3 regions of the Geobacillus sp. GHH01 genome follow, and region 2 is predicted to be linked to each of the others. Evidence: predicted binding sites of a transcription regulator. Region 2 holds the regulator's gene; each other region holds the start of a gene.
The links. The regulator LexA, encoded in region 2, represses DNA repair genes until DNA is damaged. The targets are predictions, from matches to a motif close to CGAACATATGTTCG.

Region 1: a site for LexA is predicted at 1,919-1,932, ahead of recN (DNA repair protein RecN). Genes of this name have one in related genera too.
Region 3: a site for LexA is predicted at 1,518-1,531, ahead of uvrB (excinuclease ABC subunit UvrB). Genes of this name have one in related genera too.

What each region holds. Positions count from the first base shown of each region.
Region 1 is NC_020210.1:2,466,980-2,470,244, forward strand. Features, by position in the region: gene recN (DNA repair protein RecN) at 154-1,875, opposite strand; gene ahrC (transcriptional regulator AhrC/ArgR) at 2,002-2,451, opposite strand; gene GHH_RS12130 (TlyA family RNA methyltransferase) at 2,508-3,265, opposite strand, start outside.
Region 2 is NC_020210.1:1,230,077-1,233,341, reverse strand. Features, by position in the region: gene GHH_RS06215 (DUF896 domain-containing protein) at 1-149, opposite strand, end outside; gene GHH_RS06210 (recombinase family protein) at 279-932, opposite strand; gene yneA (cell division suppressor protein YneA) at 952-1,257, opposite strand; gene lexA (transcriptional repressor LexA) at 1,409-2,032, shown strand; gene glnA (type I glutamate--ammonia ligase) at 2,097-3,265, opposite strand, start outside.
Region 3 is NC_020210.1:3,145,782-3,149,046, reverse strand. Features, by position in the region: gene GHH_RS15610 (PDZ domain-containing protein) at 1-1,123, shown strand, start outside; gene GHH_RS15605 (CsbA family protein) at 1,137-1,361, shown strand; gene uvrB (excinuclease ABC subunit UvrB) at 1,602-3,265, shown strand, end outside.

The sequences.
Region 1 (3,265 bases), 1.2 Mb from region 2:
ACTTGCATCCGGACAGCCGCGCGGCTTTTTGCTTATCTTTATGAAACACCGTAGTTCTCTTAAGGAAAGCGAGCGCCAAGTGAGAACAGGCAGGCGGAATCGGCCCGCTTTGAGAGGGATGCGCCTCCCCTCGACGAACAGGGGAAACAGGAATCAATGTTTCATTTTCGCCGCCAGTTCCAACAGCTCTTTGGCATGCCGTTTCGTCAATTCCGTCATCTCGACGCCGGAAATCATCCGCCCGATTTCTTTCACTTTCTCCTCCTCATTGAGCTTCCTCACGACTGTTTTCGTCCGTTCCCCATCCGTCTCTTTGGCGATCAACAAGTGCGTGTCCGCCATCGCAGCGACTTGCGGCAGATGGGAAATGCAAAGCACTTGCGACTGGCTGGCGATGTGGTAAATTTTTTCCGCCATCGCCTGGGCGACGCGTCCGCTGACACCGGTGTCGACCTCATCAAAAACAATCGACGTCACTCCTTGATGTTTGGAAAAAATCGTTTTCAACGCCAGCATAATGCGCGACAGCTCGCCGCCGGAAGCGACTTTGACGAGCGGTTTTAACGGCTCGCCGACGTTCGTCGAAATGTAAAACTCGACGACATCGATGCCGTCTTCTTGGAACCTAACCGGCACGCCGTCGACCAAGGGGGCGTCAAGCGATCCTTCGCGCTTGGCAAATACGATGTCAAATTTCGTTTTGTCCATGTACAAGTCTTTCAGTTCTTGATGAATGCGCTCAATCAGGCGCTGGGCATATGTTTGCCGAACAGCGGTGACGTTTTTCGCCTCCGTAAGCAACTCGTCCGTCACCAGAGCGAGCTGCTGCTTAAGCTCATGCACATGCGTTTCGCGATTTTCGATTGTCTCGATTTCCTCGGCGATCGTCTCGGCATAGTGCAAAATATCGGCGATCGTCGCCCCGTATTTTCGTTTGAGCTGCCCGATTTCCGCGAGACGGCTTTCAATGGCATCGAGCCGCTCTGGGTCGTACTCCATCTCCTCAATTTGATCGCGCAGCTTGTACATGACTTCCTCGAGCAAATAGTAGCAGTTCGACGTCGTTTCATGCGCATCTTTGAGCGCTGCATCCATGCCTGCGACGTCATCGAGATGGCGCATCGCCTCCCCGATCGAATCAAGTCCGCGTCCCTCTCCGGAGAGGGCCTCATAACTTTTCTGCAGCGCGGTATAAATTTTTTGAAAATTGACGATGCGAACTTTTTCCTCCATCAGCCGCTCGTCCTCGCCCGGCTCGAGCGCCGCCTGCTCGATTTCACGCAGCTGAAACGTCAGCAAATCAAGCCGGTGCGCCATTTGCTGTTCATTTTCGCTCAGCTTTTTCAATTTGTTTCCGAGCTCCTCATACCGCTCGTAGACGGCGCGGTAGCGAGCAAGCGCCTCTGCCGCCTCTAGGCCGCCGAACTCGTCTAAAAGCGGCAGATGGCGGGACGGATCCATCAGTTCTTGATGTTCATGCTGGCCGTGAATATCAACAAGCGTCGCCCCGATGTCGCGCAGCACCGCCGTCGTGACGAGCTTGCCGTTAATGCGGCAGACGCTTTTGCCGTTGGCGAAAATATCGCGGCGCAACACGATCATGCCGTCGCTGGCGTCGATGCCAACGTCTGCGCATTTTTGCCAGCATGGATGGCGGTCATCATCAAGCAAAAACAGCCCTTCGATTTCCGCCTTTTCCGCTCCAAAGCGGACAAATTCAGCGGAGCCGCGTCCGCCGATCAACAAATGAATCGCGTCGATGATGATCGATTTGCCGGCTCCCGTTTCGCCGGTTAACACCGTCAGCCCTTTGTCGAACGACAACGAGAGCGACTCGATAATGGCGAAATTTTTAATCGACAGCTCGGCGAGCATTTCACCACTCCTTGCCTGTCCGATTCATTCCACTTTTGATTATAGCACGTATGTTCGGATTTGCAAACGAGGACCGCCCTGTCGTTCCGTCCTTGAACGCAGAACGGGAGCTGGGCCGGTCCTCGCCTAGAGCATGGACAACAGCTGGTCGGACACTTTTTCCGCATCTTTCGGCGTCCGGCAAATGATCAGGCACGTATCGTCGCCGCAAATCGTACCGACGATTTCGTTCCAATCCAAATTGTCGAGCAAGACGCCGACGGCATGGGCGTTGCCCGGCAACGTCCGCAACACAAGCAAGTTGCCCGTTCCGTCAAGCTTCACAAACACATCAACAAGCGCCCGCTTCAGCTTTTGCAACGGATTGAAGCGCTGGTCGGACGGAAGGCTGTACTTGTAGCGGCCATTGGCCATGGGCACTTTGACGAGCTGCATTTCTTTAATGTCGCGCGAGACGGTCGCCTGGGTGACGTTAAAGCCAGCTTCTCTCAGCCGGTCGACAAGCTCGTCTTGCGTTTCAATGTCATGGTTCATAATGATTTCGCGAATTTTAATATGCCTTTGCCCTTTGTTCACATTGCGCCACCTCCCCGCTTTTCAAAGTGCAGAGCAGATTGTCCGTCCCGCCGACGCTATTTGCCGCTTGGCTCCACGCTCCCCTCCCGCAAGCGGGCATGCGCCTCGCTCACCACGTCGGCGACGGATGCTGACAGTCGGTTTTCTCCCTCCCGGTTTCCTCCAGGATAGGCAGCATGAAGCAAAAATTCAATATTGCCGTCGCCGCCGGTAATCGGTGAATACGTTAAATGAAGAACATCGAACCCTTCCGCACAGGCGAATTGAATGATCGATTCGAGCACTTCCTCGTGAATGTTCGGGTCGCGAACAATCCCCTTTTTGCCGACCTTTTCCCTGCCGGCTTCAAACTGCGGCTTGACGAGCGCAATCACATCGCCGCCCGGCACCATGACCGTCTTGACGACCGGCAAAATGAGCCGCAGCGAAATAAACGAGACATCGATGACAGCTACTTCCGGCAGCCCTTTCGTAAACTGATCCGGCGTCACGTAGCGGAAGTTCGTCCGCTCCATCACAACGACGCGCTCGTCTTGACGCAGCTTCCAAGCAAGCTGGTTGTAGCCGACATCGACGGCATACGTCAGCTTCGCCCCATGCTGCAAGGCGCAGTCGGTGAAACCGCCGGTCGACGCGCCGATGTCAAGAACAATTTTATTTTCCACGCGAATATGAAACTCGCGCAACGCTTTTTCCAGTTTCAACCCACCGCGGCTGACGTACGGAAGCGGGTTGCCTTTCACCTCAAGCGGAATGTCAACCGGCACTTTTTCCCCGGGCTTATCGAGTCGAACGTCGTTTGAATAGACAAGCC
Region 2 (3,265 bases):
TGGAGCATATCGGTCATCGCCTTGCGGAACGCTTGAATGTACTCACGGCGCAGCTTCGCTTGCTCGAAGGCCTCTTCGGCCGACAAGCCGGCCGTTTTCGCTTTTTTCGCCAGTTCATTGATGCGGGCTAATTTATGTTTGGCAAGCATTGATCATCTTCTCCTATCTGCCATATTCTCACTCTGTTTTATCTTATCTGATCAACCGGGAAGATGGCAACGATGGCATCTTGGCTTCCTTTGCCCGCTCGCCGCTTTAGGGTCAGGCGCAGTACACGATCAACGCCGCCTTTGTTGCTCGTCCATATATTCCTGGTAACGCCGATGGACGGTCGCCTTGGACGCCTCGTAACCGAAGCTTCGCATCGTCGCGGCGATATCGGCAAACGTCAGTCCGCGCTCGCGCAAGCGGACGATCTCCTCAACCGGCAGATCAATTCGATCGCGCCCGGCGTTTTCGCCCCGGCGCCTTAGGTTCCGCTCCGGTCGGTAGCCGCTGGCGATGGCTCGCTGCATGCCACGCTTAATTTTGGCGTTATGTATTTTTCTTTGGTACTCCTCGACAATCGCGATGATGGATAACACCATCTCATCGGCCTCCGACAGCGGCATCTCCCCGCGGTGGCTGGCGCTGTATATTTTCACCCCTTGCTTTTTCAAGCAATGCAGCACCGCCATGCGCGCATGGCCGCGCCCAAGCCGCGTTTCATCTTGAATGAGCAGCACATCGACCTCGCCTTCCTCGCAAAGCGAAAGCAGCTCCAACACGCCGTCGCGGTCGGCTTCATAACCGCTCGCCTGCTCGGCGATCACTTTAACGACTTCAAATCCACACTCGGCCGCCAGTCGCTCGAGCTCATCTCGTTGCCTCGCGAGCGACGTTTCCTGTTCAGCTTTGTCCGTGCTGACTCGGCAGTAAATGACCGCCCTCATGGCCAATCCCTTCTTTCCATCACTGATTGACGGCCACCGAGCCGCCCTGCTTTGATTTTAACACAGGAATGACAATTTGTTCACCGGCGGCAAGACGCGGGCTCGGCAAATGGTTGACATCGACGACCCAGCGGATGAACTCATCAGGCGGCATATGGTGTTCCTGTTCGTACTGTTTTGCCAGCCCCCAAAGCGTATCGCCGGGAGCGACCGTGATCGTCACGTATTCTTTTTTATCGACCGGGCTGCTGGCGTAAACGAACCCTGCCAACACGAGCGCAAACAAAAATGAAAACAAAACATAGTGCAGCAACGTTTTCCCCATTCTCCCCACCCTTTCTAGAATGTTTGTTCGCTTTCCTTCATTATAGTCAAGAACATTTGTTTGTGTCAATAAAAAACTCGAACTTATGTTTGTTTTTTCGTCTTCCGCATGGTATAATGAAGGCAAATGATGTGGCGAGAGGTGTGAAACCATGACGAAACTGTCAAAACGACAACAGCAAATTTTAGAGTTTATTAAACAGGAAGTAAAAACAAAAGGCTATCCTCCGTCGGTGCGGGAAATTGGGGAAGCGGTTGGACTGGCGTCAAGTTCGACGGTCCACGGGCATCTCGCGCGCCTAGAAAGCAAAGGGTACATCCGCCGCGACCCGACAAAGCCGCGCGCCATTGAAATTTTGGACAACGATATGGCCAAGGAGAGAGAAAAAGAGGAGATCATCTCGGTGCCGATCATCGGCAAGGTGACGGCCGGTCAACCGATTACAGCGGTGGAAAACATCGAAGGCTACTTTCCGCTGCCGAAGCGGCTCGCCGCTGGCGAGGAGCAGCTGTTTATGCTTGAAGTGATGGGCGACAGCATGATCGAAGCCGGCATTCTCGACGGCGACTACGTCATCGTCCGCCAGCAGTCATCGGCCAACAACGGCGACATCGTCGTCGCCATGACGGAAGACAACGAGGCGACGGTGAAGCGGTTTTTCAAGGAAAAAGACCACATCCGCCTGCAGCCGGAAAACGCCCATCTTGAGCCGATCATCGTCCGCGACTGCACGATTCTCGGCAAAGTGATCGGCGTCTATCGCCTGTTCGACTGACTCGTGCCGGCCTGCGCCCATAAAAAAGCTGCCCTGAAAAAAAACGGGGCAGCTTTTTTATGAATCAGTAGAGTTCCATATATTGGTCCAATTCCCATTGATGAACCGTTGTCCGATACATATCCCACTCAATTTCTTTCGCCTCGACGAAATGCTCGAACAAATGTTTGCCGAGCGCTTGGACGATCACTTCGTCCGATTTCAAATTTTCGAGCGCTTCGATGAGCGTGGCCGGCAAATCGACAATGCCTTCTTCGAGCCGTTCTTCTTTCGTCATGACGTAAATGTTTCGGTCGACCGGCGCCGGAGGAGTCAGTTTGTTGCGAATGCCGTCGAGCCCCGCGGCAAGGAGGACCGCCATCGCCAAATACGGGTTCGCCGACGGGTCGACGCTGCGCACTTCGATGCGCGTGCTCATGCCGCGCGAAGCCGGAATGCGGATGAGCGGGCTGCGGTTGCGCGCTGACCAAGCGACGTAGCACGGCGCTTCATAGCCTGGAACAAGCCGCTTGTACGAGTTGACGGTCGGGTTCGTCACCGCCGTAAAGTTCGGCGCATGCTTCAGCACACCGGCGATAAACTGCCGCGCCGTATCGCTCAACTGCAAATCGCCGTTCGGATCGAAAAAGGCGTTTTCGTTGTTGCGGAACAACGACAAGTTGCAATGCATCCCGGAACCGTTAATGCCAAAAATCGGCTTCGGCATAAACGTCGCGTGCAGCCCGTGTTTGCGGGCGATCGTTTTGACAACGAGCTTAAACGTTTGAATGTCGTCGCACGCTTTGATGGCATGGGCGTATTTAAAATCGATCTCGTGCTGGCCCGGGGCAACTTCATGGTGCGATGCTTCAATTTCAAAGCCCATTTCCTCAAGCTCGAGCACGATGTCGCGCCGGCAGTTTTCCCCGAGATCGGTCGGCGCCAAGTCGAAATAGCCGCCGCGGTCGTTCAGTTCCATCGTCGGCCGGCCATTTTCATCGAGCTTAAAGAGGAAAAACTCCGGCTCCGCCCCTAAGTTGAACGCCGTAAAACCGAGCGCTTCCATCTCTTTCAGCACCCGCTTCAAGTTGTAGCGTGGGCAGCCTTCAAACGGCGTGCCGTCCGGATTGTAAATATCGCAGATGAAGCGGGCCACTTTTCCTTTTTCCGATGTCCACGGGAAGATAACGAACGTGTCCAAGTCCGGATACAAATACATGTCCGATTCTTCGATGCGGACGAATCCTTCGATCG
Region 3 (3,265 bases), 1.7 Mb from region 2:
GCAGCCGCTTCTTTATTATGGCGCCGCGCTCGCTTTGGCCGTCGGTTGGCGGCGGGTGAAGCGGGAGCGCCGCGATTTTCATGTGCGCGTCTACAGCCTATGGCAAGAGTGGCGCGGGCTTTGGACGAAGGGATGGATGGCTGGAGCGATGTTGTCGGCGGCGGCCGTCGGCATCGGGATCGCGGTGCCGCAGGAAGCGGTTTGGACGGTGACGGTGCTGACGGTGCTCTTTAGCTTGGCGATGGAAGCGCGGTTGTTGTCGCCTGCTTATCCAGTTGGCGGCGCGCTTCTCGTGTTCGGTTTGGCGGAGCGAAGCGGCGCGTTGTCCCGCTGGCTTCCCGATGGCATGACGGCGGCGCCGGCTTTGGCGGTGTGGCTTGCGTTGCTTTTGTTTTCGGAAGGATGGCTCATCATTCGCACGCGAAACGAGGCGGCCTCGCCGCAGCTTGCGAAAAGCAAGCGGGGGATGACGGTCGGCCTGCAATGGACGCAGCGTCTTTGGTTTGTGCCGGTTGTGCTGCCCGTATCAGGCGGCGCGCTGCCTCCGGCTTCCTGGTGGCCGCTCGTTTCGACGGGAGACGGCTATTCATTTTGGCTCGTGCCGTTTCTTCTCGGCTTTTCCCAGCGCCGCCAGCACATGCTGCCGGCGGAAGCGGCGCGCGCGGAGGGGCGGCTTGTTGTTCGGCTGGCGTTCGTTGTCGCCCTATTGGCTGCTTCCGGTATATGGTATCCACCGCTGGCGGTGGCGGCGGGGGCTATGGCCATCATCGGCCGCGAATGGATCGCGTTTTCCGGGCATCGCGCCGACCGCGCCCGTCCGCCCCGCTTTGCCCGCCATCCGCACGGCTTAGTGATTGTCGGCGTGCTTCCTGGCTCGAAAGCGGAAAAAATGGGGCTTTCGATCGGAGAAGTCATCATCAAAACAAACGGCGCCCCGGTGCGGACCGAAACCGAGTTTTACGAGGCGCTCCAACGCAACCGCGCGTTCTGCAAGTTGGATGTCGTCGGACATAACGGCGAAGTCCGTTTCGTCCAAGGGGCGCTCTATGAGGATGAGCATCATGAACTCGGGCTGCTGTTCGTCCGTGATCGGAACGCATCAGCGTCTGAAGCTGTTTCGTAAAGGAGAATGGATCATGTGGTTTTTGGCGGCACTCATCATTCCGTGCTTATTGGTGCTGTTGTTTGCGCGGGTGACGTACAATCGGTACATTGCTGTGCTGTTGACGACGGCGCTGCTTGTCGCTTCCTACTTGAAAGGCTATACGGATGAGCTGCATGAAATCGTCGCTGACATTGCATCGACGATCGCCGGCTTTCTTTGGGCCGGCCGCATGCTCGACCATCTGAAGCAAAAATGAAGCGGCGTTGTCGGTTCAACCGTCTGTTTTTGGAAAAAGGCATCGTCGGCTGAACCTCGGATTGTCGAAACGGAACGGAGCGAAGACGCGGACCTTGGGCATGAATGGGTCCGCTTTTTCGCGTTAGGGGAATGGAAAATGCTGTGCAGAATGGTGCGAATATGAGTTCGCATTTTTGATGCATGGATCATCACGATGTGATACAATGGGGAAAGATGGTACGAAGGAGGAGGCGAAACGGTGGAGGGCCGTTTTCAATTAGTGTCGCCATACGAACCGCAAGGCGATCAGCCGCAGGCGATCGCCAAGCTCGTTGACGGCCTGCGCCGCGGGGTGAAGCATCAAACGCTGCTTGGGGCGACGGGGACGGGCAAAACGTTTACGATCTCGAACGTGATCGCCCAAGTCAACAAACCGACGCTTGTCATCGCCCACAACAAAACGCTCGCTGGCCAATTGTACAGCGAGCTGAAAGAGTTTTTCCCACACAACGCCGTCGAATATTTTGTCAGCTATTACGATTATTATCAGCCGGAAGCGTACGTGCCGCAGACGGATACGTACATTGAAAAAGATGCGAAAATCAACGATGAAATCGACAAATTGCGGCACTCGGCGACATCAGCCTTGTTTGAGCGCCGGGATGTCATCATCGTGGCCAGCGTCTCATGCATTTACGGTTTAGGGTCGCCGGAAGAATATCGAGAGCTCGTCGTCTCGCTGCGCGTTGGGATGGAAATCGAGCGCAACGCGTTGCTGCGGCGGCTCGTTGACATCCAATACGACCGCAATGACATCGATTTTCGCCGCGGCACGTTCCGCGTCCGCGGCGATGTCGTCGAAATTTTCCCCGCGTCGCGCGATGAACATTGCATTCGCGTCGAATTTTTCGGCGATGAAATCGAGCGCATCCGCGAGGTGGACGCCTTAACCGGCGAGGTGCTCGGCGAGCGGGAGCACGTCGCCATTTTTCCGGCGTCGCACTTCGTGACGCGCGAGGAGAAAATGCGGCTCGCCATTCAAAACATCGAACAAGAGCTTGAGGAGCGGCTTGCCGAACTGCGCGCGCAAGGGAAGCTTTTGGAGGCGCAGCGGCTTGAGCAGCGGACGCGCTATGACCTTGAAATGATGCGCGAGATGGGCTTTTGTTCAGGCATCGAAAACTACTCGCGCCATTTGGCGCTGCGGCCGCCGGGCTCGACGCCGTACACCTTGCTTGACTATTTTCCGGACGATTTTTTGATCATCGTTGATGAGTCGCACGTCACCTTGCCGCAGCTGCGCGGCATGTACAACGGTGACCGGGCGCGCAAGCAAGTGCTTGTCGACCACGGCTTCCGTCTGCCGTCGGCGCTTGACAACCGGCCGCTCACGTTTGAAGAGTTCGAGCAAAAAATCAATCAAATTATTTACGTCTCGGCGACGCCAGGGCCGTACGAGCTTGAACACAGCCCGGGCGTTGTCGAACAAATCATCCGCCCGACCGGGCTTCTCGACCCAACGATCGACGTCCGCCCGACGAAAGGGCAAATCGACGATTTGATCGGCGAAATTCATGAGCGCGTCGAGCGGAACGAGCGGACGTTGGTGACGACGCTGACGAAAAAGATGGCGGAGGATTTGACCGATTATTTGAAAGAAGCGGGGATCAAGGTGGCGTATTTGCATTCGGAAATTAAGACGCTCGAGCGCATTGAAATCATCCGCGATTTGCGGCTCGGCAAATACGATGTACTGGTCGGCATCAACTTGCTGCGGGAAGGATTGGACATTCCGGAAGTGTCGCTTGTCGCCATTTTGGACGCCGACAAAGAAGGGTTTTTGCGCTCGGAGCGCTCGCTCATCCAGACGATCGGCCGGGCGGCGCGCAACGCGAACGGCCATGTGATCATGTACGCCGATAC